4 regions of the Priestia sp. FW507-14D1A genome follow, and region 3 is predicted to be linked to each of the others. Evidence: riboswitches for the same ligand, from Rfam matches in the RefSeq annotation. Region 3 holds a riboswitch; each other region holds the start of a gene.
The links. Region 3 has a riboswitch for S-adenosylmethionine ahead of mtnW (2,3-diketo-5-methylthiopentyl-1-phosphate enolase). Riboswitches for the same ligand answer to the same signal wherever they lie in the genome.
Positions count from the first base shown of each region.

Region 1 (7,725 bases), on a different contig from region 3:
AATAGAAGTAGCGGCAGTGGATGCGTTTGACAATCAAAGCGACCAAAAATTAATCATTGAAGGCTCTACTAAATAGCTAAAAGAATCCCGATTTTTATTGATTCTTTTAGCTTTTTTTCATCTGTTTTTAATGTTATTTTCATTAGATTTTTAAGTGGAGTTGCTACACTGAAACTGTATTTAAAGTCATAATATGTAATTTTCATGAAAGTATTAAAATCAAAAGGAGTTTGTATGAAAGGATCTTTTGTACGTTTTTTAGTAGTAGGGCTGGTCAATACAGCAGTAGGTCTTTCCATTATGTATGTGCTGCTTCATATTTTTCATCACTACTGGGCAGCAACGTTTATCGGAAACGCAGCAGGAGCAGTCGTCAGCTACGTGTTAAATCGAATATTTACGTTTAAAAGCGGAGTTCATTTATCTACAAGCATACTGCGTTTTATTTTGGTTATTGGCGTTTGCTACGGCTTGTCTTACTATATTGGACTGCAGTTCTCCAGCTGGTTGTTGCATCAACTTCCTGCTGCTGTGCATCCGTTCAAAAAAGATGTCGGTATATTAATCGGAACAGGTCTGTATACGCTTTTAAATTATACGGGTCAAAAATACTTTGTATTTAATGCAAAAAGAGAAGCAGTCGTTGTACACGATTAGCTTTTAGTAATTATGAAATGGAAATAGGTGTTAACAGATGAAGAAAGAAACAGCTATGAATAAAGAAAAAACATTGCTTATTATCGCTTTCCTTTTACTGCTTGCGTATGTATCCCCTATGTTTTTGCTCGGGGAAAACTCACATATACGCGTGCATGATAATTTAGACTCAAATATTACGTGGTATAAAGTTCTGCATCGAAGCGGAGAGCTGTTTGGCTCCAGTCATGCCGTATTGCCTCAAATCATTAACGGATTGCCGAGGAATACGTTTGGAACAGAATTCAGCGGTATTCAGTGGCTGTATGGTTTGTTTCCTACCATGCTGGCGTACAGCCTCAGCCAAACGATTACGCGTGTATTTGCTTTAATTGGAATGTATTTATTATTAAAAAAGCACTTCATTAAAAGCGAGGATGCTTATGCGATTCGAGTGCTTGTATCACTTGCTTTTGCACTTACGCCTTTTTGGCCTTCGGGCATGCTGAGTACATTAGGACAGCCGCTGGCGCTGTGGGCATTTTTAACCATTCGAAACCGCGAAGGAACGTGGAAGGAATGGCTTACACTTTTACTGCTTCCGTTTTACTCGAGCTTTGTGCTAGGATTTTTCTTCTTTTTAACGGCGATGGGGCTGCTATGGCTAAGAGATGCGGTGAAAAAACGAACGTGGAATATTCCTTTTTTAAACAGTATTGCAGCGATGACCGCTGTCTTTCTGCTCATTGAATACCGGCTTGTTGATTCTCTTTTATTTCCAGAGGCCCCGACGAGTCGAAATGAATTTTTAAGCTCTACTCTAAGCTTTGGACATTCCGTTCGCCTTGCTTTTAAGAACTACACGCTTGGGCATACGCATGTAATGACGCTTCATACTTTTGTCATTTTGCCGCTTTCTTTTATTGTACTGTGGATTGTTGCTCGGAATCAGAAAGGAAAGCTTGAAAAAACGTTTTTGCAGTTATTTATTCTTAATCTACTACTGTCGATTTGGTATGCGTTTTGGTTTTATAAAGGATGGGAGCCGCTAAAAGAAAAATATCAGCTTTTTAATACATTTAACTTTGCTAGATTTCATTTTTTACGCCCGCTCATTATTTATTTGATGTTTGCCGTTGGCGGCTATGTTTTATGGAAAAGGGGCAAGGCGTGGAAAAAGTTTGTGTGGGTGTGTTTGATTTTACAGCTGCTTGTGTTGTTTATAGCGAATCCTGAACTTTATTATCGCTACAATCACGAGCCGTCAGTCAAAGAATTTTATGCTGTCCATCAATTCGATGAAATCAGCAGATATATAGGGAAACCTCAATCATCTTATCGGGTAGCAAGCATTGGGCTTCATCCATCAATTGCTCAGTATAACGGCTTTTATACGCTAGATACGTATAACAACTTCTATCCGTTAACGTATAAACATGAGTTTCGCAAAATCATTGCCAAAGAGCTTGATAAAAATAAAAAGTTAGAAAGTTACTATGATCACTGGGGCAACCGCTGCTATGTGTTTGTTAGCGAGCTAGGGAAAAAATATGATTACCGAAAAGACTCAACGAAAAAAATCCGTCATTTGCAGCTTAATATCAGCCAATTTAAAAAAATGGGCGGTCGCTATATCTTTTCAGCTGTGCCAATCGAAAATGCTGAAAGTGACGGTTTGCACTTTTTAAAAGCGTTTAACGATAAACAGTCCGCTTGGAAAGTGTATGTATATGAAGCAAAGTAAGGGGGCAATAACATGAACAGACCTATTTTAACAATTGTTGTTCCATGTTACAACGAAGAAGAAGTATTCACAGAAACATCTTTTCAATTAACTACTGTAATAAAAGAACTGATAAATGAACGTCTTGTATCAAGTGAAAGTACCATTTTATTTGTAGACGATGGAAGCAAAGACAGCACGTGGTCGCTTATTGAAAAAGAAAGCTGCAGCAATTTGTTTGTAAAAGGGTTAAAGCTAGCGCGGAATGTAGGACATCAAAATGCTTTGCTGGCAGGACTAGAAGCAGCCCATAAGCAATCTGACTGCGTCATTTCCATTGACGCAGATTTGCAAGATGATATCAGCGTTATTCGTACTTTTGTAGAGAAATATTGGCTCGGGTATGAAGTCGTATATGGTGTTCGAGACAGCAGAGAAACCGATACATTTTTTAAACGAACCACGGCAGTAGGGTTTTACCGTTTTATGAATAGGCTAGGAATTCAGCTCGTTCAAAATCACGCCGATTTTCGTCTCATGAGCAAACGTGCTCTTGGTGAACTTATGAAATATAAAGAAGGCAACGTCTTTTTACGAGGCCTTGTACCATTAGTAGGATTTCGCTCCACGGAAGTCACATATGACCGCAAAGAACGGACAGCGGGCGAATCAAAATATCCCCTAAAGAAAATGCTTGCTTTTGCATTCGACGGGATTACATCTTTTAGCGTAGCGCCGATACGCTTATTGACGCTGCTTGGAGGAGCTTCTTTTCTCTTTAGTATTGCGTTTGGTATTTATGCGCTGATTCAAAAATATTTAGATCATACGCAAATCGGCTGGACGTCTCTTATTTTATCGATTTGGCTTGTAGGCGGCCTGCAGCTAATGGGAATGGGTCTTGTCGGAGAATATATTGGCAAGATTTTTAACGAAGTGAAACAGCGTCCTAAATATGCGATTGAAAGAGATTTATATACAAAACACTCATTAGACAAACAAAAAGATTTGCTTATGCATTAATTTAAGAAGCTTCTCCTAAATGGAGAGGCTTTTTTGTTAAAGCGTTTATCATAATTTTTAAGTGAACAGGAAATGCTACTACTAAAATTTCTAAGGAGATCAGAATCTATGAAAAGACTATTTTATACAGTCAGCACTTTTTGTTTTGTTTGGCTTGCTTTTGCAGCCATTCATGTCAGCGCTCTTTCGATTGAGAAGCTTCCAATGAAGAAATCATCTGAACAATGGTCGGTTGAACTCACAAAAGCGAGCATGGCGGGAGATAATCAGCTAAAGTGGAAAAATAACGTCTATCATACATATGGATTAACCGTTGAAAACATTGGAAAAGACGTAGAGCGCGTGCAGGTCCAAGCTTTTCGGCACGAAGGAAAAAATAAGGCGAAATACAGCTTGTTTTCTCCTATTGAACGGTCTAACTTAAGCAAAAGCGGTCAGCGTTTTCGCTATGCGAATTTTGCTGTTCCTGGAAAAGCGGCAGGTTTAGATATTATGATTAACTGGACGGACGAACAAGGTAGTCATCAAGAACATTTTGAATTTAAATAAAAGTCTTCGCTTAGGCGAAGACTTTTTTTGCAGGAATTTATCCTCGTATGTGGAAAACGAACACGAAAGGAGAGATCGTAATGATTGCAAAAGCTACTGAAGAAGAAATACAAGAAATTCGGAAAAAATCTGCTGATGCGCTGTTTGAAGGAACAATGAAGCAGTTTCATCCGTCAGCAGAACGCGTAAATGAACTAGTTGGTAGTGCCCTTGAAAAAGGCTGTTATTATTTAGTTTCGAGACAAGAAAATAAACTCGCAGGCTGGGTTCTTATCGGCCCATCTGCCGACTTCTTTTCAAAAGAAGAAATGGGCTTTATCTACGAATTATATGTTGTACCGGAATACCGCGGGCAAGGTCTAGCCAAGCCGTTAATGCAAAAAGCAATTGATGAATTGTCTATCAAAGGATACCCTGAAATCAGACTCAGCGTTCATGCTGGGAATTTTGCACAGCATGTGTATCGTGAACTTGGCTTTGTAGATAAACAAATATCAATGAGCTTCCAAGTGGCAAAACGTCCGTAACGTTGATGAATGTCAGCGAGTCCATAAAACATAAGATGTTATACATGCGATGAGGTTCGGTAATGAAAGTAAAAGTAAATAAGTAGCCCAAACGGAACCTTTATCTAGTACTTCAACGGCTCCTCCACCTGTATTGTCTGAGGAGGGGGGATCTTCAAGCGCGTTCATAATCAAAGCCGCCGCTGCTAAAATAATCCCTCCAATACTTCCGGTTGTTTTGACAATTGCAATATGGAAAGTAGATGAAAAAGCAATAGTAAGAAGCAGCAGCAGGCTTCCCAAAAAAGCAGATAACAGATATCGTTTCATGTGCTCACCATCCTTTATGAAAGCATACCATATTTTACTTCTTTTTTCTTTTTATTGAAAAGCTATTGACGTAACCTACAAAACATATTAGAATAGTCAGAAATAATTTAAAAACGAAATATTCTTATCTAGAGAGGTGGAGGGACTGGCCCTTTGAAGCCTCAGCAACCACAATTATTGAATGGTGCTAATTCCAGCATAGCCTAGCTCTGACAGATAAGGAGAGGAATCTTTTTCTATGATGAAACCCTCTTCTTAGGAAGAAAAATTTCGTGTAGAAAAGGTGATGACATTGAACAATAGACAAACAGCGTTAAGCACTGATGATTATTTAGATTTATACTTATTAGCCAAAGAAATAAAAGACGAAACGTGGCAGCAGGAAATTTTAGCTGCGCTAAAAACGCAGCAAAATCGTTCATTTGAAGACAAACAATCCGCCCTCGTTCAAGAGATATGGGAAGATTTTAAACAGTTAAATGAAGATATTTCTTTTACGTATCGCTTGATTCAAGAAGAGCCAACTAACGAACAATTTCAGGCTAAATTAAGCCGCTTGAGAGAACGGCGGATCACGCTGAGCCGTGAGTTATATTTAGCTAAAAAACAGTATGTTGAACACACGCAATAAAAAGATCCGCTTGAGAAACAAGCGGTTTTTTTGCGTGTGAATGTTAGAAGCGCTATATTTCGGGTAGTAAATAGATAAGACAAGCAAAGGAGGGATAACAGTGGCCCAAGGTGTATTATGTGAAGTGAATGAGTGCATGTATTGGAAATCGGGAAACAAATGCAGTGCAGAGTCCATTTACGTTGTGAGTCCTGAAAGTAGTCACCATGTTTCTGATATGGAAGAACCTGGCTGTAAAACTTTTGAACCCGCGAGATAAATGCTAGTTTTTATAAAAAAGCATAAAATGAACGATGCGCTGACGGAGTTGAGTCGGCGTTTTTCTATTTTTTGAAAATACTATTACTTAAGTGCAATAATAAATACATAGTAAAAAAGCAGTGCCTATGTCTAATTGTGCGTTTAAACAAAATGATAAGATAATTTTTTTGTTTTTCGACAAAAGAAAAGTGAGAGAAAGGTGATAGAATACAAATATACAGCCTAGCTGTCTTTTAGCACAAACTTATATGAAAGCGCTAACAAAAAGGCTGTGTTCATCTCGTTTTGACAGATTGGAAAAAGGGGAGACGTTTATGCAGGGGAAAACTCAGGGGAAAGAATTGAAACGCGGGTTAGAAGAAAGGCATGTGACGCTGATGTCCTTAGGAGCAGCCATAGGGGTAGGGCTGTTTCTTGGATCTGCATCTGCTATTAAATTAGCAGGGCCAGGAATATTATTAGCGTACGGATTTAGCGGAATGATTATGTTTTTTATTATGAGAGCACTTGGAGAAATGGCGATTCAAAAACCTGTTGCAGGTTCATTCAGCAAGTACGCACGCGACTATTTAGGGCCGCTTGCTGGTTATTTAACAGGTTGGAACTACTGGTTTTTATGGGTTGTAACATGTATGGCTGAAATTACAGCCGTTGGTATTTATATGGGATATTGGTATCCGGATGTACCAAACTGGATTTGGGCGTTATCGGCGCTTGTCATCATGACAACGGTTAACTTCTTAGCTGTTAAGGCATATGGTGAACTGGAATTTTGGTTTGCACTTATTAAAATTTTAGCGATTGTGTTAATGATTGCCGTTGGATTATTAATGATTGTGTTTGGAATCGGCAACGGCGGCGTTGCGACTGGTATTAAAAATTTGTGGGACAACGGCGGACTGTTCCCGAACGGATTCAAAGGTATTTTGCTGTCGCTGCAAATGGTCATGTTTGCGTATTTAGGAATTGAAATGATCGGCGTTACCGCGGGAGAAGTGAAAAATCCGGAAAAATCTCTAGCAAGAGCGATTGATTCTGTCTTTTGGCGTATTCTGATTTTCTACGTCGGTGCGTTATTTGTCATTATGTCGATTTATCCGTGGCAAGAGATTGGTTCACAGGGAAGCCCGTTTGTATTAACATTTGAAAAAATCGGCATTCCAGCGGCGGCTGGTATCATTAACTTTGTTGTACTAACAGCAGCTCTTTCTTCTTGTAACAGCGGTATTTTTAGTACAGGCCGTATGCTGTTTAACTTAGCAGAACACGGAGAAGCGCCAAAAGGATACGGCCAGCTTACAAAAGGCGGCGTACCGGGAAAAGCTGTTTTAGCATCAGCCGGTGCGCTATTAGTCGGAGTAGCGTTAAACTACATTGTGCCTGCCAAGGTATTTACGTGGGTAACAAGCATTGCAACATTCGGTGCGATTTGGACATGGGGAATTATTTTGCTTTCTCAAATTAAGTATCGCAAAACGTTAAAAACAGGTGAAGAGGCAAAGCTGAAATATAAAATGCCTTTATTTCCGTTAACATCTTATGTGTCACTTGCGTTCCTAGCGCTGGTGGTGGTTCTTATGGCATATAATCCAGATACAAGAATTGCAGTTGTCATCGGACCATTATGGTTTATCGGTCTTATTATCGCGTACTACGCAAAAGGATTTCATAAACGAAGTCAAGGTTCAGCTGGGACTGAGCAAAAGCTAGTGAAATAAAAGAAAAGACCTCTTTCTTGGAAAGAGGTCTTTTTTCATTAGTTTATGTGCGAATGATTAGTTTATTTTAAGGGATCATTGGTACGGATAAATAATGTAGAAAATATTCTATTTATTCTGTACTATTTAGTTAGAGAATTCGTTAATGATTAAACGGTAATTGAAAGTGGATGAGTATGTTAGTTTTATGCTTTTTAACGCCACACAGAGCATCGAAAAGTTGGGAGGACATATGCAGAAATGATTGAAACATTTAGTGAAAAAGACATAAAAGGTTTGCTGCTGTTATCGCAGCTGGAAAAATGGGATTATAGTGAAGCAGATTTACATACGATTTTTTCATCTGGA
Region 1 is NZ_JBYSWQ010000001.1:647,405-655,129, reverse strand. It holds gene AC3WJG_RS03870 (metallophosphoesterase) at 1-76, shown strand, start outside; gene AC3WJG_RS03865 (GtrA family protein) at 235-657, shown strand; gene AC3WJG_RS03860 (DUF6044 family protein) at 695-2,380, shown strand; gene AC3WJG_RS03855 (glycosyltransferase family 2 protein) at 2,393-3,382, shown strand; gene AC3WJG_RS03850 (YozF family protein) at 3,491-3,931, shown strand; gene AC3WJG_RS03845 (GNAT family N-acetyltransferase) at 4,012-4,458, shown strand; gene AC3WJG_RS03840 (hypothetical protein) at 4,471-4,767, opposite strand; SAM riboswitch class I at 4,889-4,990, shown strand; gene AC3WJG_RS03835 (hypothetical protein) at 5,060-5,398, shown strand; gene AC3WJG_RS03830 (DUF1540 domain-containing protein) at 5,499-5,657, shown strand; gene alaP (alanine permease AlaP) at 5,974-7,377, shown strand; gene AC3WJG_RS03820 (GNAT family N-acetyltransferase) at 7,618-7,725, shown strand, end outside.
Region 1: linked by a shared signal. The riboswitch ahead of AC3WJG_RS03835 (hypothetical protein) and the one ahead of mtnW (2,3-diketo-5-methylthiopentyl-1-phosphate enolase) in region 3 are both predicted to bind S-adenosylmethionine.

Region 2 (7,725 bases), on a different contig from region 3:
CGATTATAAAAAAATCAGATTTAGAGAAAGCTGACGTAGATTACACGTTTGCGCAGGTTAGCATCAGCGAATCTCTCGTTGATTTTAAAGGAAACTGCGGCAATATCTCTTCAGCGGTCGGACCTTATGCAATCGAACAAGGACTTGTACAAGCTGTGGAACCGGTGACTAAAGTGCGGATCTATAATACAAATACCAAAAAAGTAATCGTAGCGGAAGTAGAAGTAGAAAACGGGAAAGTGAAAACAGAAGGATCCTGTATGATTCCTGGAGTGCCAGGTACGGGTTCACCCATTTATCTTTCGTTTGAAAACGGAGAAGGAGCCGTTACTGGAAAACTGCTTCCAACCGGGAACGCTATCGATCTTCTGCAAACATCCATTGGGACGATAAAAGCATCAATTGTTGATGTAGGAAATCCGCTTGTATTTGTTAAAGCAGAGGATATTGGCCTAAAGGGAGCAGAACTTCCGCATGAATACACGGACAAACAGCTGAAGCTATTTGAAGAAATTCGCTCCATTGCAGCGGAAAAAGCGGGGCTCGCACCTCAAGACAAAGCAACTAAACTATCACCAGCGGTTCCAAAAATGACGATTATTTCTCCTCCTATGGACCATCGCGACGGGACTGGCAGAGAAAAAGCTGCTTCTCAAATGGACGTATTAATCCGTATGATGTCGATGCAAAAACCACATCAAACGCTTGCGATTACAGGAGCAATTTGTACAACGGCGGCTATCTATACAAAAGGCACACTTCCGTCAGAAATGGTTCAATTAAAAGGCGATACCGTTCGACTTGCTCATCCAATGGGAATTATGGAAACCAGTGTGGATCTAAAAGGTGGACAGGTTAACGGAATCAAAGTAGTGCGTACAGCCCGTCTTATTTTTGAAGGATTTGTTTATACAAAGCATACGTATGATGTATGTTTATCAAGTTAATAATGTTCTCTAAAAAAAGCTCTTTCTAGGAAACTAGGAAGAGCTTTTTTATGTTAGAATATTTTTACTGAATATTGAAAAAGTTGGTGGAGGTATGAAAAAAAGAACGTATATTGATCTAAGCCACATCATTGAAGACGGAGTTATCACACATAAAGGCTTGCCGGCACCGATCATTTGCGACTATTTAAGCCGAGAAGAGTCTAGAAAGCTTTATGAATCAGGCACTGAATTTCAAATCGGTAAAATTGAAATGGTCACGAATACCGGTACGTATATTGATGTGCCGTTTCACAGATACAAAGACGGAGCGGATTTAGCTCAAACGGCTATTGATAAAACAGCCGGGTTAGAAGGAATAGTCGTTTCAGTTGATCCGACTTTAAAAGCGATTGATGAATCTCATTTTCAACATGTAGATGTAAAAGACAAAGCGGTATTAATTCATACAGGATGGGATCGCTACTGGAATACAGACGATTATTTAGAAAATCATCCATACTTAACAGAAAGCGCGGCAGCTTATTTAGTGTCTCAACAGCCCGCTCTTGTTGGAATTGATTCGATGAATATTGATGATACAAAAGGAAAAGCAAGACCAGCTCATACGCTGCTGTTAGGGGCGGACATTGTGATTGCTGAGCACTTATGTCACTTAGATCAACTAACGGCGAAGTCCTTTTTATTTTACGCCGTGCCTCCTAAAATAAAAGGAGTTGGAACGTTTCCGGTAAGAGCATTTGCGGAGGTAGAAAGAAAATGATCCAGTTACATAGATATAGAGAAGTGCAGGAATTTAAAAACCAAGTAGAGCCGCTTTTATCAAAGAATGAAGTTCTTCATAACTTAGCGCTCGGCATTTTACACAGCTTGCAGGAAAACAGCAAACCAAATTTTATGGGTGTTATTTTAAAAGACAGCCGTGCTGCGCTTGTGTTGCTGCAAACCCATCCTAAGCAAATCATACTGTCTCACATACAGAAGCTAACGGAGGGTGAACTAAGCGAAGCGGCAGAGCTGCTACAAGAAATCGATATACCGGGCTTAGTTGGAGAAAGACAAATGGTTTTATATCTTTCTCAAAAGCTAGCAGATTTAAAAAATCAAGAAGCTTCTTTAAAAATGGATCAGCGCATTTATCGGTTAGACAAAGTAAAAAAAGCAGCGGATGCTGACGGAGTGCTGGTAAAAGCAAGCTTGGAGCATCTTCCGCTCGTGACAGAATGGATTTGGGAGTTTATGGGCGTCATTGGAGAGCCTGTATCAAAAGAACAAGCTGCCAAAACAGGAGAAGCTTTTATTAAAGCAGGAAGGTTATTCCTATGGGAAGTGAATGGCAAGTATGTGTCGATTGCCAATGCTACGCGTCCAACGGCCCATAACATTACGATTAACTATGTGTACACACCTCTTGAAGAACGTAAAAAAGGCTATGCCTCAAGCTGTGTATCCACGCTTTCTCAGCTTATGCTAGACGAAGGATTTCAAACAACAAGTTTATACACAGATATGACAAATCCTACGTCTAACAAGATTTATATGGAGATTGGGTATGAACACGTAGCGGATTCAGCATTGGTTTTATTTCATGAAAAAAAGTAGCAGACAGCCTGCTACTTTTTCTATTACTTAAGGTTTTTTAACTAAATTAACGTGATTTAACGTTTTGCTATCATCAAAAATGAATTCAAGATCATAGGCGCCGGCGTGATAGGTGTACTTCGTTTGAGTAGTACCATCACCTTTTACTTTGCCTATAAAGTTCGGCTGACCTAATTCTTTCTTTAAGTTAGCTTGGGTGATGGAGCCTAGATTTGTTTGACGCTCTACATTTGTACCAAAATAGCGGATTTCGTTAATGATGTTATTTTGATCATAGCCAAATGCGTATCCAGGGTGACCCATTTCCGCGTGATAGTAGTCAAAGTTGTTTGATGAACCTTCAGGCGGGGGACCGAACTGATCGCGAACGTCTTGACGCAGTGTTTTGCCAATTTTGAAGTCTGCCGTTAAGCGTGGCACTTCACCTTTTACTGCGGCGTTGTAAATTTCATTAATGTTTTTTACAGCTGTTTGACTTTGACTGCTTGTTTCTTGAGATGTAGCTGCATGTGCTGGTGTATCAAGCTGAGCGACAGGAGCAAATCCAAACGCAGCAATTCCTGTAATCGTTGCAGCCGCCGCTGCTTTTGATAGTCGTTGTTTCATTTTCATGATTTTTTCCTCCTATATATAACGATTTAGCAACCTCAGTCTACCTAAAAGAGCAGGTAGGCCAGAATAGTCAAGGAGTCTTAGTTGAGTTGGTAACTGATATATATAATGTAACACGTCTTTTAAAATGTAAACGTCAGGTAAAGTAAAAAGCAAAAAACGATTCATTTATCATAGGTTAAAAGATTGGTTTATATTCCTTTATTAGGTAAAAAACGTAATATAGAGAGGGTTCTAATGTTTTATAAAAAACTAGATAATAATTGTAAGTATGATACAATAAATCAAGTATTTGTTAAAAATACAATATTTATTTCTGGGGTTTTGATGTATGGAAAAAAATTTGATGAGAGGTACGCTTTTGTTAACAGCGTCTTCTTTGCTAACAAAAATTTTAGGTTTTATTTATATTATTCCGTTTACGGCCTTGGTGGGAACGTCAGGATACGCGCTTTATAAGTATGCATACGGTCCATACACCTTGATGCTAAGCTTGTCGACGATGGGTCTTCCGCTTGCTGTTTCAAAGTATATATCAAAATATAACGGTCTTGGAAACTACCGTGCTGGACAAGATCTATTAAAAGCAGGACTTCTATTAATGACGATAACGGGCATCATAGGCTTCTTAGTCCTCTATACGATGGCGCCGTGGCTTTCTGAGCTAGTGATTAACGGAAAAGATTCCTCAGGAAATAGTCAAAAAGACGTAGTATACGTGATTCGAATGGTGAGCTTTGCTTTAATTATTATCCCGCCTATGAGTCTACTACGAGGCTACTTTCAAGGTAACCAGTCCATGGGACCATCCGCGCTAAGTACAATTATTGAACAAATAGTGCGCGTGCTGTTTATTTTAGCAGGAGCATACGCTGTTATTCACCTTTTTCATAGCACGATGACAAAAGCTGTTGGAATCGGTACGTTTGGAGCGTTTATTGGAGGCGTAGGGGGTATAGGAATTCTCGGTGCGACTTATCTAAAACGCAAGCGGCTGATTATGAAGGAAGTAAACAGCGGAAAGAATAATAAATTCATTTCGTTCTCTTCAATGTTCAAAGAGCTTGTGACGTACGCTGTTCCGTTTGTCTTAGTTGGTTTAGCGATTCCAATCTATCAAAATATTGATACGTTTACGATTAACATCCTTTTTCAATCAATAGGGTATGGACAAGCTAAAGCCGAAATAATCAACTCTGTCATTGGATTAGCTCAGATTTTAGTGATGGTGCCGATATCGCTAGCCACCGCCTTCAGCATGTCGCTGATTCCCGGCATTACATCTTCTTTTGTGCAGGGAAATTTACGAGAAGTAAAAGGAAAGATTACAAAAACGCTGCAACTGCTGTTATTTTTTACTCTTCCTGCTGCTGTGGGGCTTTGTTTATTAGGCAAGCCGGTATATATGATGATTTTTGGAGCAAAAAACAGTCCTGAAATCGGTGGAGTTGTTTTACAATGGTACGCGCCTGCTGCCGTTTTATTTGCTCTTTTTACAGTAACAGCCGCAATTCTCCAAGGAATTAATCAGCAAAAGAAGCTAATTTTAGGCTTGGGCTTAGGAATTGTTGTGAAGCTAGTATTAAACGTACTGTTGGTTTCAAGCTTAAAAGAAATTGGACCGGTTGTCGCGACTTACGGAGGGTATGGTGTATCGGTTATATATAACTTTTATTTAATTGAAAAATCCATTTCTTACCGAGTTCAATCACTGGGACAAGCTGCGTTGACACCTGTTTTATTAGTAAGTGTGATGTCAGCCGCTGTGATTATCGGCAATTATACTTCTCACTATTTTTTAGAAAATAAGCTGTCTGCATCTTCACTTGCAATTAGTACATCTTGTATTTCAATTGCTTTAGGTGCTGCCGTGTATCTAGGACTTGGCGTAAAAACAAGTTTAGGGCAATCCATTGTATTAAATAGAAGAAAAAGAATGTAAAGGAGAGAAAGTAGTGTCAAAACGATTTGTACTAACCGTAGCGGCTGGAGGATGTATAATAATTTCCGGCGCGCTGCTGCTATTAAATTGGGAAAGAGTGTTTGGAGATTATCGTCCCATTCAAACAGCAACAGCTGTATTCAAGTTAGAAGTGGGAAGTCAAGATGTAGCAAACACTACGGATTCAGATGATGCTCTTCACTATATGGTTAAAAAAGGGCATTTAGATGAATATATTCAACTGATGAATGAAAAAGGCTATGTGTTAAAAGAAAAAGATATTAATCATAACCGACTTGTTTTTAACGATGGACAAGAGGATGAGCAAATTTACTACAAGCGCTTTGCTAGGAAGTATACGATGATTGATAGAGAAGGGTAAAAGCATTCACTGAGAATAACTACATACTAAAATCATTAAAAGAAAACACCACCTTGCGAATAAAAGGTGGTGTTTTTTAGTTAGGTTATCTTATCTTAGTTTCGCTCTTGTTATACCTGTTACGACCATACTAGTAATAAAAATAACTACAATTCCAATATTGGTCGGGGTATCAAAAAAGATTTTTGAAACCGCCAAAGCGATAATGAGTCCAATAGCTACTCCAGATAATTCTTTCATCAATTTCAACGTTAACACCTCTTAAAAAATATCGCTCAGGAAAAGTCTAACATTCTTGGTAAAGTGTTTTCAATCGATAGTGGATTAACAAAAGAGATGTAATAAAAGTGCTCTGCTACACATGATCCTTCTAGAAGACTAGCAGACTTACCATAAGCGCTTTGCTAGGAGGCATACGATGATTAATTTAGAAGGTTGATCTGTATTTTAGTAGACTAAAACCGTATAATCCTATCTGTTTTTAAAGTTTTTTTGCGTAAAAAAGAAAAATAATATTGACAATTGTTAAAAAACTATTAATATTGACTATATTACATAAAACAAATAGCTATTGTTTTCCTTATCAAGAGAGGTGGAGGGACTGGCCCTGTGAAACCCGGCAACCGCTGTCTATGACAGAATGGTGCCAAATCCTTAAGAACAGTATGTTCTTGAAGATGAGGAAGAGACGTTTGGTTAACGAGCTCTTCCTTTATATAAAGGAAGAGCTTTTTTTATATTATAGGGGGAGTAAGTTAAATGAAGAAGTTTCTTATTTTAGCCGTTGCGCTTGTACTACTCGTAACTGGCTGTCAGTCAAAAAGCACAAAAAGCAGCGGAAGTGAAGAGAAAGGAAAGAAGCGAATTGCTCTTGTTTTACCTGAAAAGATTGGAGTTAACCCGTTTTTTCAACAAATGGATGATGGAGCAAAACGCGCTGGAAAGAAGTATAACATTGATATAAAGACAATTGAATCCACGGACCAAGCAGCCATTGAAAGTAATTTGCGTGCTGCCGTAGCAGAAAATTATGATTTGATTATTACATCTTCTTTTGAATCCGAAGATGCGTTGAAAAAAGTAGCTCAAGAAAACCCGCAGCGTCAATTTGCGATTATTGATACAGTGGTCGATTTACCAAATGTAAGAAGCGTTGTATTCCGTGAACAAGAAGCTTCATATTTATTAGGAGCAGCAGCAGGATTGGTTACAAAAACGAATAAAGTAGGAATGGTTGCAGCAGATGATATTCCATTATTAAAAAAATGGACGGTAAGCTTTAAAGAAGGGTTACAATCAACAAATCCAAAAGCAGAGTTTCTAGTAAACTATGTTGGAAGCTTCTCTGATCCAGCTAAAGCAAAAGAGCTTGCTATTTTACAGGCTTCAAAAGGAGCTGACTTTATTGCCGGAGCTTCAGCGGTAGGCGACTTGGGTGTATTTGAAGCAGCAAAAGAAAAAGGTTTTTATACGGCTGGCCAAGATATTGACCGTACGGAAGTAGATCCTGAGCATATCGTTTTATCGCAGTTAAAAGGATCTGATGCGGCTGCTTATGAAACGGTAGAAGCACTCGCAAATGACAAATTTAAATCGGGCGTAGTAACATACGGCTTAAAAGAAAAAGGTGTTGGGTTAACGTATGTGACTCAAGACAGCAAGACACCTCTTAATGACTTTGTAGGGCAAGATGTAATTGATCAATTAAAAGAAATTAAAGATTCGATTATTGATGGAAAAACCGTAGTAAAAGATCCGTTAGCCAAGTGAGTTGAAAAGAGAAGTCGAGTAAGGCTGGCTTCTCTTTCTTATTTTTGAAAAAATCCTAAAGTGGAAAGGAGCAATGAATGGAATGAGTGAGCTGCTGCAGTTAACGAATTTGACGAAAAAATACGGTTCGTTTTTAGCGAATGATAACGTGTCTTTTACACTGAAAAAAGGCGAGGTTCACGCGCTGGTTGGAGAAAATGGCGCTGGAAAAACGACGTTAATGAGGATGCTTTACGGAATGGAAAAGCCGAGTTCAGGAAGTATTCAGCTACATGGGAAAACCGTCTCGTTTTCATCTCCTGCAGATGCCATTAAAAACGGAATAGGCATGGTGCATCAGCATTTTATGGTTTTTCCTCATTTTACAGTGGCTGAAAACATTGTCTTGGGGCATGAGCCAAAGAAAGGCCTCTTTTTTAATAGAAGGCAGGCGAAAGCAGATGTACAGAAATTAACCGAAACGTATCAAA
Region 2 is NZ_JBYSWQ010000001.1:494,145-501,869, reverse strand. It holds gene AC3WJG_RS03020 (2-methylaconitate cis-trans isomerase PrpF family protein) at 1-947, shown strand, start outside; gene AC3WJG_RS03015 (cyclase family protein) at 1,042-1,710, shown strand; gene AC3WJG_RS03010 (GNAT family N-acetyltransferase) at 1,707-2,549, shown strand; gene AC3WJG_RS03005 (YjgB family protein) at 2,577-3,161, opposite strand; gene AC3WJG_RS03000 (putative polysaccharide biosynthesis protein) at 3,493-5,103, shown strand; gene AC3WJG_RS02995 (hypothetical protein) at 5,117-5,485, shown strand; gene AC3WJG_RS02990 (hypothetical protein) at 5,576-5,734, opposite strand; SAM riboswitch class I at 6,063-6,169, shown strand; gene AC3WJG_RS02985 (BMP family lipoprotein) at 6,245-7,255, shown strand; gene AC3WJG_RS02980 (ABC transporter ATP-binding protein) at 7,338-7,725, shown strand, end outside.
Region 2: linked by a shared signal. The riboswitch ahead of AC3WJG_RS02985 (BMP family lipoprotein) and the one ahead of mtnW (2,3-diketo-5-methylthiopentyl-1-phosphate enolase) in region 3 are both predicted to bind S-adenosylmethionine.

Region 3 (7,725 bases):
GCTTCCGTCATTTTTTGTTCGATATATTTTCGGTTTTTAGTTGGGTTTCCAAACGCAATATCAAGCTGTAAACACGTAATTTTTACACTCACTTTATCATCCGTCCTTTTTTTAGTAGTTGAAAAAAATGACTTTACAAGTTGAGTATTACAATATATTATTTGTGACTAGAATTTCAAGAATTTTTTGAGAAGGTGTGCGATGATGAAACAATTTGAGCAATCGGAACTATTAAAAAGTTTACCAAAACAATTTTTTGCATCACTTGTAGGCAAGGTAGGAAAAGTAATGGCCCAAGGGCACGACGTTATTAACTTAGGGCAGGGAAATCCCGATCAGCCTACTCCTTCACATATTGTAGAAACACTGCAAAAAGCAAGTGCTAATCCTATGCATCATAAATATTCTCCATTTCGGGGGCACCAGTTTTTAAAAGAGGCCGTTGCGACTTTTTATAAACGAGAATATGGCGTTGATGTGGATCCTGAAAAAGAAGTAGCTATTTTGTTTGGCGGGAAAGGTGGACTTGTAGAAATCCCGCAGTGCTTATTAAACCCTGGAGATACGGTGCTGGTTCCCGATCCTGGATATCCTGATTACTGGTCTGGAGTAGAGCTTGCAAAGGCAAAGATGGAAGTGATGCCGCTCACGGCTGAAAATCATTTTTTACCCGTATACGAAGAGATAAGTGAACGTGCTAAAGAACAGGCAAAGCTCATGTTTTTAAACTATCCGAATAATCCTACTGGTGCAGTAGCAACGGCAGAATTTTTTGAAGACACCGTGGCGTTTGCTGCCAAGCACGATATTTGTGTGGTACACGACTTTGCCTACGGAGCAATTGGATTTGATGGTAAAAAGCCAATCAGTTTTTTACAGACTCCTGGTGCAAAAGAGACGGGAATTGAAATTTATACTCTTTCTAAAACGTATAACATGGCGGGATGGCGAGTTGGATTTGCTGTAGGAAATGCAAGTGTTGTAGAAGCTATTAATCTTCTTCAAGATCATATGTATGTCAGTCTCTTTGGGGCGGTTCAAGAGGCAGCAGCCGCAGCTCTGTTAGAATCTCAACAATGTGTGAATGATTTAGTTAAGCGCTATGAATCTAGACGCAATACCTTTATTCAAGGGCTTCGAGAAATTGGTTGGGATGTTACATCTCCAGCGGGCTCCTTTTTTGCATGGCTAAAAGTTCCTGAAGGATATACTTCTGAACAGTTTTCAGATTTACTTCTTGAAAAAGCTCACGTTGTAGTGGCGCCTGGAGTAGGCTTTGGAACATATGGTGAAGGCTATGTGCGCGTAGGACTGCTGACGGATGAAGAGCGTATGAGAGAAGCCGTATCTCGAATAAAAAAATTAAATTTATTTTAAAAACGCATTGACAATCCTTTTTGAGTTGGCTTAATATGTAAGAAGTTAACGAGATTAATAACCGATAAATCCTAGCGGTATTTTTTATTTAGTATATAATCTATGAATTTAATTTAAATAAATAGCAACTTTCTTATTAAGAGTAGGTGGAGGGACTAGCCCGATGAAGCCCGGCAACCGACTTAACGCATGTTAAGCACGGTGCTAATTCTTGCAGCAGCAGCTGAGAGATAAGAAGAGCAACGAAAGCCTCTTCTTAATCACAGAAGAGGCTTTTTTATTAACGATATTAAACAGCAAGGGAGTTTTTAGCATAATGAGTGAAATCGTTGCAAGCTACTTACTACATGATAATAAAGGGAATTTTTATAAAAAAGCGGAAGGAATTGCTTTAGGACTAACCGTCGGCTCATGGACAGATCTGCCGCTTTTAGATCAACAGCAGCTTCAAAAGCATAAAGGGCGCGTCGTGTCCGTAACTGAGCTTCAAGATTGCGAACGTGTAAACGGATATTTAGGCGGAGAAATTAAGCAGGCAATTGTCAAAATTGCTTATCCAACTGCCAACTTTTCAAGAGATTTACCGGCTATTCTAGTTACAGTTTTCGGAAAACTATCACTTGATGGAAAAGTGAAATTATTAGACTTGGATTTTCCTGATGAATTATTAGCTCAATTCCCAGGACCGCGCTTTGGAATAGAAGGTATCCGAGAGAAACTAGGCGTTTATGACCGTCCGCTTGTGATGAGTATTTTTAAAGGCGTGATTGGAAGAGATATGACGTACTTAACAACTCAGCTGCGTGAGCAAGCGCTTGGCGGAGTGGATTTGGTTAAAGACGACGAGATTTTGTTTGATAGTGAACGAACACCTTTTGAAGCTCGCGTTACAGAAGGGAAAAAAGTACTGAATGAAGTATACGAAAAAACGGGACACCGCACGCTGTATGCTGTTAATTTAACGGGTCGAACGTTTGAATTAAAAGAAAAAGCGAGAAAAGCAGCTGAGCTAGGAGCCGATGCTCTTTTATTCAATGTATTTGCTTACGGGTTAGACGTACTGCAGGCACTTCGAGAAGACGATGAAATTAACTTGTCGATTATGGCACACCCAGCTGTTAGCGGAGCGCTTACGCCATCAGAGTTTTACGGTTTTTCAAATTCATTACTGCTTGGAAAGCTATTGCGTTTAGCCGGAGCGGACTTCTCTCTGTTTCCATCACCATACGGAAGCGTAGCGCTTTCTCTTGAAGATACGACAGGCATTGCCTACGAATTAACGCGTCCTGTATACAAATATAAGCAGTCTTTCCCGGTTCCTTCAGCAGGAATTCATCCTGGAATGGTACCGCAGCTTGTGAAGGACTTTGGAATCGACAGCATTATTAATGCAGGAGGCGGAGTTCACGGTCATCCAGAGGGAGCTATCGGAGGAGGAAAAGCATTCCGTGCGGCGATAGATGCAGTACTCTCTCATCAAACATTAGCCGAAAAAGCTGAAGAATCAAAAGAGTTGCAAAAAGCTTTGCAACTATGGGGAACAGTAGAGGTGAAAGCATGACATCGTTAAAAATCTTTTGTGACTTTGATGGAACAATTACAAATAGCGATAACATTATTGCTATTATGAAACAATTTGCTCCTCCGGAGTGGGAAAGTATTAAAGACGACGTGTTGGCACAGCGCGTCTCTATTCAAGAAGGAGTAGGGCAAATGTTTGCCTTGCTCCCCGTGGAATTAAAAGAAGATATTATTTCTTATATTTTAGAGACGTCTGCTATTCGAGATGGATTTGATGATTTTATTGCCTATACAAAAGAGCACCATATTCCGCTTTATATTGTAAGCGGAGGAATTGACTTTTTTGTAAAACCACTTTTGGGAAATCGAGTTGCAGAGGAAATGCTCTACTGCAACGGATCTGATTTTTCCGGTGAGCATATTTCCATTACGTGGCCTCATACATGTGATAAACAGTGTACAAATGACTGCGGCTGCTGTAAGCCAACGATTATTCACCATCTTGCAGATGAAAGAGATCATACGGTTGTTATTGGCGATTCCATTACGGATTTGCAGGCTGCCAAATTAGCTGATACGGTCATTGCACGTGACTTTTTAATTGAAAAATGTGAAGAGCTATCTCTACCGTATCGTCCTTTTTCTACTTTTTATGATGTAATTCATCATTTACAAGAATTAACAGAAGAGGTGAAAGCATGAGTATCATGGCTCAGCAAAGGTTGCATGAGCTTGCGGATATAAAAGATGAGCTGGCAGAGCGCGATTGGTTCTTCGGTACAAGCGGAAACTTAGCAATTAAAGTGGACCAAAATCCAACAACTTTCTTTGTATCAGCAAGTGGAAAAGATAAACGAAAACGTACAAATGAAGATTTTTTATTAGTTGATCAATACGGAAAGCCTGCAGAAGACACGCATTTAAAGCCTTCTGCTGAAACGCTTCTGCACGTTAAGATTTACAATTTAACGAATGCTGGGTGCAGCCTTCATGTACATACAATCGACAATAACGTGATCTCTGAACTGTACGGAGATGAAGGCGTTATTTCATTCAAAGGTCAAGAAATTATTAAGGCGCTAGGTATTTGGGAAGAAGATGCGGAAATTACTGTTCCGATTATTCCGAATTACGCAGATATTCCGACACTAGCAGAAGAGTTTTCTCATCATATAAAAGGCGATCAAGGCGCGATTTTGATTCGTAACCACGGGATTACGGTATGGGGGAAAAATGCATTTGAAACAAAAAAAGCGCTAGAAGCCTATGAATTTCTATTTAGCTACCACGTCAAATTACTGTCACTTAAAGGCATTAAGCCAAAGGTGCATTTATAAAAGGAGGAAACAACAATGGCGCACATTCGCTTACATGTAAACAATAAAAGAATTGAAACTCAAGAGGAAGTATCAGCTTTTCTGGCAAACAATGAAGTTATTTATGAAAACTGGGACATTACAAAACTTCCAGAAAATCTTCGTGAAAAATATGATTTAACTGATGAAGAAAAAACAGAAATTTTAAACGCTTTTGGTGAGGATATTAAAGATATTTCTGAACGCCGCGGTTATAAAGCTCAAGATGTTATCTCGTTATCGGAATCTACACCAAATATTGATGAATTGTTAAAAAACTTTCAGCGCAAGCATATTCACACAGATGACGAAGTTCGCTTTATTGTAAGCGGTCATGGAATCTTTGTTATCCAAGGAAAAGACGGCGAATTTTTTGATGTTGAATTAGAGCCGGGCGATTTAATTTCAGTACCAGAAAATATTCTTCATTACTTTACACTAATGGAAGATCGTAAAGTAGTCGCTGTCCGAATTTTCGTGACAACTGAAGGATGGGTACCTATTTACGCATAACAATTACTTGTAAAGCATAGGTCATCATCACCCCGCTTTTACATCTAAAAGCGGGGTATTCTTTGGATTATTATAAAACTAACTATTTTTATATGAATAATAAGTTTAATGGGAGGAACACCATGAAAAAGAGTAAAAAAATGCTGTGGCCACTTACTTTGCTCGTGCTTCTAGTCTTTGCGCTGGCTGCCTGCACGAAAGAACAGCCAAGTCTAAACGAGAAAGCACAGGCAGCTCCAGCGCAGCAAGCGGCTTCTGCTAAGCCTGTACAGCAAGAAGGAAAAAAGGTTACGAAAGATACAAAAATTGCGCTTATTTCTGAATTTACGTCAGGCACTCACGCTGCTCAGTACATAACAGGTGTGACAAAAGCGGCTAAAAAAGCAGGGGTACAGCTATCCGTTTCTGATTCAAACAATGATCAATCCAAAATGGCTGCTTATTTAGACACGGCTATTAACCAAAATGTTGACGGTATTATGATTGACCACGGCCGGGCTGAAACTCTTGAACCTGGCGTGAAACGCGCGATTGCAAAAGGAATTCCCGTTATTGCAACAGACGTAGAATTAAAAGTAGAAGGCGTTACAACAATTGACCAAGACGATTATATGCTTGCGCTGCAGGGTCTAAAACAAATGATGCAGGACATTAATGGAAAAGGAAACATTGTATATGCGTTTGTTGGAGGCTTTGCGCCGATGGAAAAGCGCGACAGCATTTATAAAATTATGATGAATCGCTACCCAGATGTAAAACAAATTGCTACGTTTGGAAGCGCAACGGACAACACCTCGTTAGACACACAAAATAAAATGGCAGCTGTGTTGAAGCAGTATCCAAATAAAGGAGACATCGCGGCCGTTTGGGCACCTTGGGACGAATTTGCAAAAGGAGTAACAAGAGCGATTAAAGAAGCGGGACGAGACGAGATTAAAGTGTACGGAGTGGACTTATCTGATGAAGATCTGCAAATGATGCAGGCAAAAAACAGTCCGTGGAAAGCGTCAGCTGCCGTAAATCCAGCTTCAGTAGGAGAAAAGCAAGTTGATCTGCTTCTTAAAAAGATTTCCGGTCAAGAGATTCCTCGCTACTATTCATTTGATCCGGTTTTAGTCAAACAAACAGACTTGCCTAATCAAACGATTAATATGGATCAGCTTAGTCAGTACGTAAAAGAATGGGGCAATAAAGAATAGAAATGGAGGGACAGATATGACGAATGAGCTTTCAATGAAGAACATTACAAAAAACTTTGGTTCTTTTCAAGCGCTGAACAAAGTTGATTTTACTGTTCAAAAAGGGGAAATCCATGCTTTATTGGGAGCCAATGGTGCCGGTAAAAGTACGCTGATGAAAATATTGTGCGGAGCTTACGATGAGTACGAAGGAAAAATATTCAAAAAAGGAGAAGAAATCTCCATTTCTTCTCCTAAAGAAGCTAAGCGCCACGGCATCGGCATTGTACATCAAGAAGTAGATGTAGCGCTGATTCCTTCGCTGTCAGTAGCTGAAAACATTGTGTTAGACGTGCAGACTTCTAATAAAAGTAAGACATTTGTAAACTGGAAATCTATTTATAAGAAAGCGGAAGAAGCTCTTTCTTTACTTGGCTCTTCTCTATCCGTTAAAAAAAATGTCGTTGACCTAACTCTATCAGAAAAACAGCAGGTGCTTATTGCACGTGCAATTGTACAGAATGTTGATTATTTAATTTTGGATGAACCAACCGCACCTCTTAGTGTGGAAGAGACGAAACAATTGTTTTCTGTGATGAGAGAGCTGAAGAAAAGCGGAGTAGGCATTATTTACATTTCACATCGCCTTCAAGAAGTGGTTGATATTTGCGACCGTTTAACCGTTTTAAAAGACGGACGCTATGTAGCTACAAAAGAAACTTCACATACATCGATTGAAGACGTGATTACGCTTATGTTAGGAACGTCTTCTGTAAAACAATGGGTCAAAAAATCAGCAGAAATTGGAAACGAACTGTTACATGTAGAAGCATTATCTCTTCCAGGGCGCCTTTCTAATATCTCTTTTCATGTAAAGGAAGGAGAAGTAGTCGGTATTGCAGGGCTTGTTGGAGCGGGGAAAACGGAGCTTTGCCGCAGTCTATTTGGTTTAGAACAATATGTGAGCGGCAGCGTGCGGTTAAAAGGCAAGAAACTAAAGTTGAATAAACAGCCTTATTATTATATTGCACAAGGTCTTTCTCTTGTTCCTGAAGAACGAAGAAAAGAAGGGATTTTTGTTCATGAATCCATTGCGGATAACTTAGTTTTGCCAAGTCTGTCCCGCTTTACAAATTATTCATTTCTAAAGCGGGGAAAGATCAAAGAAAAAGCGCAGAAAACGACTGGGCAAGTTGGCGTAAAGTCTCATTCTATCGAGCAGTCAGTTGGAACGTTAAGCGGTGGAAATCAGCAGAAAGTAGCAATCGGAAAATGGCTTGTTACGGACTCTAGCGTGCTGTTGTTTGATGAACCAACTAAAGGGGTCGATGTGGGCTCCAAACGAGAAATATTCGACTTAATTACAAATCTTGTGTCACAGCAAAAAGGCGTTGTTTATGCAACCTGTGAATTCGAGGAACTGCTAGGGGTAGCGGATCGAATTTATGTTATGTACAACGGGAAAATCGTGAAAGAATTATCCAAAGAAGAAGCAACTAGTGAAAAATTATTTTATTATACAGCAGGAGGAGTAAAAGGATGAGTGCGGAGTATGTAACAGAACCTGTAGCGAAACCAAAGAGAAAAATAAGCGTTTTCGACTTTTTTTATAAATATGGGACAGTCTTAATGATTTTTGTTATTATGATTATTTTCTCCATTGCCACACCTAACTTTTTAACAGGAGAAAACATTAGTGATATCCTGCGCTCTATTTCCATTGTTACCTTAATAGCGCTTGGTGTAACGATATCGTTAACCGTCAACGGACTCGATTTATC
Region 3 is NZ_JBYSWQ010000002.1:378,018-385,742, reverse strand. It holds gene AC3WJG_RS10425 (carbon-nitrogen family hydrolase) at 1-92, opposite strand, end outside; gene AC3WJG_RS10420 (pyridoxal phosphate-dependent aminotransferase) at 205-1,377, shown strand; SAM riboswitch class I at 1,508-1,614, shown strand; gene mtnW (2,3-diketo-5-methylthiopentyl-1-phosphate enolase) at 1,694-2,938, shown strand; gene AC3WJG_RS10410 (2-hydroxy-3-keto-5-methylthiopentenyl-1-phosphate phosphatase) at 2,935-3,600, shown strand; gene AC3WJG_RS10405 (methylthioribulose 1-phosphate dehydratase) at 3,597-4,235, shown strand; gene AC3WJG_RS10400 (1,2-dihydroxy-3-keto-5-methylthiopentene dioxygenase) at 4,251-4,766, shown strand; gene AC3WJG_RS10395 (sugar ABC transporter substrate-binding protein) at 4,889-5,965, shown strand; gene AC3WJG_RS10390 (sugar ABC transporter ATP-binding protein) at 5,982-7,487, shown strand; gene AC3WJG_RS10385 (ABC transporter permease) at 7,484-7,725, shown strand, end outside.

Region 4 (7,725 bases), on a different contig from region 3:
AGCGAAGTCTCAAGAACGTATGCAGCACATGTTAGTTAAAGGAAAACCACTGCGTAATTAAGGGGGAGAAAAAATGAGAGAAGCAGTTATTGTAGCAGGTGCTAGGACACCGGTCGGAAAAGCAAAAAAAGGTTCACTGGCAAGTGTTAGACCTGATGATTTGGGAGCCATCGCGGTTAAAGAAACTCTTCGCCGAGCAGGCGGATACGAAGGACCAATTGATGATTTAATTATTGGTTGTGCGATGCCTGAAGCAGAACAAGGTTTGAATATGGCTCGAAATATTGGCGCTCTTGCGGGTTTGCCTTATACGGTGCCAGCAATAACGATTAATCGTTATTGTTCGTCAGGTTTGCAAAGTATTGCCTACGGTGCAGAACGAATTATGCTAGGGCAAGCCAAAGCAGTGTTAGCTGGAGGAGCAGAATCAATGAGTTTTGTTCCGATGTTTGGAAACGTAGCGCGTCCGAATGTTCAGCTGGTTGAAAATGCGCCGGAATATTATATGGGCATGGGACATACAGCAGAACAAGTGGCGATGAAATACGGCATTTCACGTGAAGACCAGGATGCGTTTGCTGTACGCAGCCATCAAAAAGCAGCAAAAGCACTTCAAGAAGGGAAGTTTAACGACGAAATTGTTCCGGTGGAAGTGACGCTTCGAAAAGTGGATGAAAACAATAAGCTCCGTGAACAAAAGCTGATGTTCTCTCAAGATGAAGGAGTTCGTCCCGGCACAACTGCAGACGTATTAGGAAAACTTCGTCCAGCTTTTTCGGTTAAAGGATCCGTAACAGCTGGAAACTCTTCGCAGACAAGTGACGGAGCTGCATCCGTTTTTCTAATGGATAAAGAACAAGCTGAAGCAGAAGGGTTAAAGCCTTTGCTTAAGTTTCGCTCATTTGCAGTTGGAGGAGTTCCGCCTGAAGTAATGGGGATTGGCCCGATAGCTGCCATTCCTAAAGCTCTTAAACTAGCAGGGCTGGAGCTTTCTGATATTGGATTGTTTGAATTAAATGAAGCATTTGCTTCTCAAGCACTTGGCGTTATTCGTGAATTAAATATTAATGAAGATAAAGTAAATGTAAACGGAGGCGCTATTGCCTTAGGTCATCCATTAGGCTGTACCGGAGCTAAGCTGACTCTTAGCTTAATGCACGAAATGCAGCGTCGAAATGAGCAGTTTGGAATTGTCACGATGTGTATTGGCGGAGGAATGGGAGCTGCTGGTGTATTTGAATTGTTAGCATAATCATTTCAAAGGGGGATATGAACATGTCAAATAAAACAAAACAAATGATTAAAGGTGGAAGCTTTTTAATTGAAGAAGGCGATGCAAGCCGCGTCTACACGCCGGAGGATTATACATCTGAACAAAAGATGATTGCCAAGACGACAGATGAATTTGTAGAAAATGAAGTCCTTCCACAAGTGGAATATTTAGAAAAGCATGAGTTTGACCGTTCTGTAAAGTTATTAAAACAAGCTGGTGAATTAGGCTTGCTTGGTGCAGATGTACCGGAAGAATACGGTGGACTCGGTTTAGATAAAATTACCTCGGCTTTAATTGCTGAAAAAATGTCTCGAGCAGGCGGGTTTTCCATCACTCATGGTGCTCACGTAGGAATTGGGTCATTGCCAATCGTCTTATTTGGAACAGAAGAGCAAAAGCAAGCATATTTACCTGCTTTAGCAGTTGGGGAAAAAATAGCAGCATATGCGTTAACAGAACCTGGTTCTGGTTCCGATGCCCTCGGTGCTCGAACAACAGCTCGCCTTAACGCAGAAGGCACACACTATGTGTTAAATGGAGAAAAGCAGTGGATTACGAATGCCGGATTTGCTGATGTGTTCGTGGTGTATGCGAAAATCGACGGCGATAAATTTTCTGCTTTTATCGTTGAACGCGAATTTCCAGGTGTTTCGGTTGGACCGGAAGAGAAGAAAATGGGAATCAAAAGCTCCTCAACCAGAACGTTGATTCTTGAAGATGCGCTTGTTCCAAAAGAAAACGTGTTAGGTGAAGTTGGCAAAGGGCATGTGATTGCGTTTAACATTTTAAATATTGGGCGCTACAAGCTTGGAGTTGGAGCAGTTGGAGCAGGGAAACGTGCGTTAGAAATCACGTCTCAATATGTTAACCAGCGTCAGCAGTTTAAAACGCCCATTGCTAAATTTTCATTAACCCAAGAAAAAATAGCAACAATGGCTTCTAAATTGTACGCAACTGAAAGCTCCGTCTATCGTACGGTAGGACTTTTTGAAGACCATATGGGCCAGCTTTCAGAAGAACAGCAAAAAGACGGAAAACAAATTGCCGCTTCCATTGCTGAATATGCCATTGAATGCTCATTAAACAAAGTGTTTGCCACGGAATCTCTTGACTACATCGTAGATGAAGGGGTGCAGCTTCACGGAGGCTATGGTTTTATGAGTGAGTATGAAATTGAGCGCCTGTATCGTGATTCCCGCATTAACCGTATTTTTGAAGGAACAAATGAAATTAATCGTCTCTTAGTACCAGGCACGTATTTACGCAAAGCGCTAAAAGGAGAGCTTCCGCTGCTTCAAAAAGCACAAACGCTTCAAGAAGAATTGATGATGCTTATGCCGCAGGAAGTAGGCAATGAGCCGTTAGATCAAGAAAAAATGCTTGTGCAAAATGGGAAGAAAATTGCGCTCTTGCTTTTAGGTCTAGCTGCACAGAAATACGGTAAAGAATTAGAGAAAGAACAAGAAATTCTCGTTAATATTTCCGATATGATTAGTAACGTATATGCAATGGAATCCACTGTTTTACGTACTGAAAAAGCGATTTCCAAAACAGGTGCAGATCAAAACAGCTTGAAGGTAAAATATACACAAGTATTTTGCCAAGAAGCATTTAATCGAATTGAAGCAGATGCAAAAGAAACGTTAATTGGCGTTGAACAAGGTGATACGCTTAGAGTCATGCTTTCGTCTCTTCGCAAGTTAACGCGCTATACACCAATCAATGTGATTAGCGTAAAGCGCGAGATTGCAAAAACGCTTCTAGAAGTAGAGAAGTTCACAGTTTAAGGGAAAAAGGAGCTCGTTTTACGAGCTCCTTTTTGTTTAAGAAGCCTCTATCTAGGTAAATGATAAAGGATGTGTTAAAATACGAAAAAAGCTTAAAATAAAGGGTGGTTGACGAAATGTCATTATTTTTTTATTCATATCCAAAGTGTGGCACGTGCCGAAAAGCCAAGAAGTGGCTGGATGATAACGGAGTAGCGTATGAAGAAATTCATATTGTAGAAAGCCCGCCAACAAAAGAGCAGCTGCAATCTTATTATCAGAACAGCGGCTTAGAATTAAAAAAATTCTTTAATACAAGCGGTAAAAAATATCGCGAATTAGGGCTTAAAGATAAAGTAAGCAGTGCGAGTGAAGACGAACTGCTGTCTATTCTTGCGTCAGATGGCATGTTAATTAAGCGTCCGCTGCTAACAGATGGACAAAAAGTAACGCTTGGCTTCAAAGAAGAGCAGTTTGAGGACGTGTGGAAGTAAGTTTTCAAATAGAAAATTTTTACCTTTTACGTTACACTGTTAATAGGAAGTTATTTTAGGTTGTAGAAAGTGTTCTCCACGTTGAAGGCGCTTTTTATATAAACAAATTACGATACATATTTTGGAGGGATTAAGATGAGTACACCAAAAGATTTGCGTTATTCTGAAGAGCATGAATGGGTAAAAACAGAAGGAGACGTTGTCCGCGTAGGTATTACGCATTTCGCTCAAGCTGAGCTTGGCGACATCGTATTCGTTGAACTGCCAGAAGTAGGAGCAACAGTAGAAGCTGACGAGCCGTTTGGCAGCGTTGAATCAGTAAAAACAGTTTCTGAGCTTTACGCACCAATTAGCGGTGAAGTTGTAGCAGTAAACGATAACTTAAGCGATAGCCCTGAACTTGTTAATGAATCTCCATACGAAGAAGCATGGATGATTACAATCAAACCGTCTGATGCTTCTCAAGTAGACAAGCTAATGACAGCAGAGCAATACGAAGAAATGACAAACGAAGGATAATACTCCTCCATAAATTGTCTTTATGAAAAGTTTTTGACTGGACACTCTATTAGTAAACAAACTAAAGGAGTGTCTTTTTATGTTTGAAAAACAAAAAATGGACGTTACAGATCGCGTTACAGCTAAATTTCATGACGGCGGCATGAAATTATATGTTGATAAGCAGCCAATTGGTGAAGTTAGTTACGGAACAAGCGGCAATGAATACCGCTTTGAAGAAGGGTATTCGCAAGAAAATAATAAATTCTACCAATATACAGATGTACAAAAGCAAGGTGAAACGCAAAAATATACAGACTGCGACGAAGAAGCAGGATGGTGCTAAACAGTGGCAACTGCCGCTGTTTTTCTTGTTTTATGGAAACAATATGGCTTAAGATGCCTTTTAAAACAGTTCTTTCTTGCAAATTTCTTTTAAAAAACAGGTGAACTGTGATACATTAACGAATATTGTATAGCATAAAGAAATGATGTTACTATACAACTGACGATTATGGGTGATGAAAATGGGGCTAATTGAAATTGAAAAAGTAATTATTGTCGAAGGAAAATCAGATAAAAAACGTATCCAAGATATCATTCGAGAACCAATTGAAATTATCTGTACAAACGGTACGATTAGTTTATCAAAGCTGGATGAAATTATTGACTTTACGTTTAACAAAGAGGTATACATACTCGTTGACTCTGATGATTCAGGGAATAAGCTAAGAAAACAATTTAAACGAGAGCTTCCGGAAGCAGAGCATCTATATATTGATAAAATGTACCGAGAGGTTGCTGCCGCCCCTAGACATCACATAGCAACAGTATTACTGAGTGCCAATATCGATGTTAATGCAGAATTTTTAACATAAAAGGAATGAGCAACATGCAAGAATGGAGCGAAAAACAGCTTGACGATCAGTTAAAAGAAGGACAAAGAGCGTTTATCTTTTTCCATACACCTTTTTGCGGGACATGTCAGCTGGCAAAAAAAATGTTAACCGTAGCAGAAGCAATGCTGCCTGGTGTGACCATCGGAATGAGCAATTTAAATTATATGCCTTCAAAAGCAGAAGTATTTTCAATTGAAAGTGTACCTTGTTTGATTGAAGTGAAAAATGGCGAAATGGTAAAAAAACTCTATGCGTTTCATTCCATCGAGCACGTACTTGAAGAGTTTCGATAATCAAACGTTTGTTTAAAATGAAGAAATGGAACGAGAGCAAACCGTTGGGGCTGTTGAAATCTTGGGATATTATCCCAAGAACAAAATCTGTTGACAGCCTATCTGACACATGCTAAAATCACACTCATGAATGTTCATAAATGAATGAATATTTCCCAAAAACAAAATAATTGTTGCGAACTCTTATCAAGAGAGGTGGAGGGACTGAGCCCTGTGAAACCCGGCAACCGTCAGACTAACTGAAATGGTGCCAATTCCTGCAAAGCTATGCGCTTTGAAAGATGAGAGAAAGGATTAAATATCGAGCCTTTCTGTCATGCGCAGAGAGGCTTTTTTAATGGGGAAAATTGTTTTACGGCTTTTTCATCCTATAGGGCAACCTAACATAATTAAGTTTTTACTAAAGAAGGTGAAGAAATATGATTACATTAACAGACGTTACAAAAATTTATCAGGCTAAAAGCGGTCAAGTAACAGCTGTTGATAATGTGAATCTAACCGTTAACCAAGGTGAAATTTACGGAATTATTGGTTATAGCGGAGCAGGTAAAAGTTCTTTAATTCGCTTGCTAAACGGGTTAGAAACACCAACGACAGGAACGGTCGAAGTAGCAGGTAATGATATTGGAAAAATTAAAGGCGGAAAACTCAGAAAAGCTAGACAAGAAATTAGTATGGTGTTTCAGCACTTTAATATCTTGTGGTCGCGTACGGTGCGAGAAAATATTGCCTTTCCGTTAGAAATAGCAGGGATCTCAAAAGAAAAAAGAATGAAACGAGTAGACGAGCTTATCAAGCTAGTCGGGCTTGAAGGGCGTGAAAATGCTTATCCATCACAGCTTAGCGGTGGTCAAAAGCAGCGTGTTGGTATTGCTAGAGCGCTAGCCAATAACCCAAAAGTATTGCTGTGTGATGAAGCAACATCAGCGCTTGATCCTCAAACGACAGATTCTATTTTAGATCTGTTAGTAGATATTAATGAGAAGCTAGGGTTAACCATTGTACTCATTACTCATGAAATGCACGTTATTCGTAAAATTTGTCATCGGGTAGCTGTTATGGAAAATGGGGCAGTGGTAGAAGAAGGGCAAGTGTTAGAAGTATTCAGAAAACCTAAGCAGCCGATTACAAAGCGATTTGTTCAACAGATTTCTGAACCAGAAGAAACGTTTGAAACAATTGAACAAGTACAGGAGTTATATCCAAGCGGGCAAATTATTCAGCTGACGTTTGTTGGCGGAAAAGCAGAGCAACCGCTCATTACAACGATTTTAAAACAGTTTGATGTAACGATTAATATTTTGCAAGGAAAGATTTCTCATACACAAACAGGTTCATACGGAACGTTGTTCGTTCATTTAGACGGAGAATTAACAGAAGTTGAAAAAGTCATTGCATACATTCATGAGCAGCAGGTAGAAGTGGAGGTAATGACAAATGCTTGAGAAACTATTTCCAAACGTTATTTTAGATGATTTTATTCAAGCGACAAATGAAACACTATATATGACGGCTATTTCAGTTATAGCCACGTTTGTTCTAGGTATTTTATTGGGCTTGCTTTTATTTTTAACGTCCAAAGGACAGCTTTGGCAAAACAAACCTTTATATGCCATTGTGTCAGCAGTTGTAAATATCTTTCGTTCCATTCCATTCATTATTTTAATTGTTTTACTGATTCCATTTACCAAAGCATTGGTAGGAAGTATTTTAGGCGCTAATGCAGCGTTACCTGCTTTAATTGTTGGAGCAGCACCATTTTATGCGCGTCTTGTAGAAATTGGTCTGCGCGAAATTGATAAAGGTGTTATTGAAGCTGCTAAATCAATGGGAGCAACAACAAGCACTATTATCTTTAAAGTGCTGTTACCTGAATCGCTGCCAGCTTTAATTTCTGGTTTGACGGTAACGACGATTGCGTTAGTCGGTTATACGGCAATGGCGGGTGTGATTGGAGCTGGAGGTCTCGGGAATCTTGCATATTTAGAAGGATTCCAGCGCAGTCATAATGATGTAACGCTAGCTGCTACGATCTTAATTTTGATTATTGTATTTATTATCCAACTTATTGGAGATGCGATTACTGCAAAAATTGATAAAAGATAACGGGAGGATTATTTATTATGAAAAAATGGCTTTCGGCTTTAGCATTAACATCTGCGCTAGTAGTAGGATTAGCTGCATGTGGATCTAACAATGGATCAAAAGATGAAAAGAAAATTGTTGTGGGTGCATCTAATACGCCCCATGCTGAAATTTTAGAACAAGCAAAACCGATTTTAGAAAAACAAGGAATCGACTTGGAAATTAAAAAATTCCAAGATTACATCTTACCGAACACAGCTCTTGCAAACAATGAAATTGATGCAAACTACTTCCAGCACGTTCCTTATATGAATTCAGTGCTAAAAGATCACAAGGGTGAAAAAGGGTATGATTTTGTAAGTGCCGGTGCCATTCACATTGAACCAATCGGTATCTACTCTAAAAAATATAAAAGCT
Region 4 is NZ_JBYSWQ010000004.1:298,357-306,081, forward strand. It holds gene AC3WJG_RS17140 (3-hydroxyacyl-CoA dehydrogenase/enoyl-CoA hydratase family protein) at 1-61, shown strand, start outside; gene AC3WJG_RS17145 (acetyl-CoA C-acetyltransferase) at 74-1,252, shown strand; gene AC3WJG_RS17150 (acyl-CoA dehydrogenase FadE) at 1,276-3,060, shown strand; gene AC3WJG_RS17155 (arsenate reductase family protein) at 3,177-3,533, shown strand; gene gcvH (glycine cleavage system protein GcvH) at 3,669-4,052, shown strand; gene AC3WJG_RS17165 (YusG family protein) at 4,132-4,377, shown strand; gene AC3WJG_RS17170 (toprim domain-containing protein) at 4,559-4,909, shown strand; gene AC3WJG_RS17175 (thioredoxin family protein) at 4,924-5,223, shown strand; SAM riboswitch class I at 5,404-5,511, shown strand; gene AC3WJG_RS17180 (methionine ABC transporter ATP-binding protein) at 5,643-6,668, shown strand; gene AC3WJG_RS17185 (methionine ABC transporter permease) at 6,661-7,329, shown strand; gene AC3WJG_RS17190 (MetQ/NlpA family ABC transporter substrate-binding protein) at 7,347-7,725, shown strand, end outside.
Region 4: linked by a shared signal. The riboswitch ahead of AC3WJG_RS17180 (methionine ABC transporter ATP-binding protein) and the one ahead of mtnW (2,3-diketo-5-methylthiopentyl-1-phosphate enolase) in region 3 are both predicted to bind S-adenosylmethionine.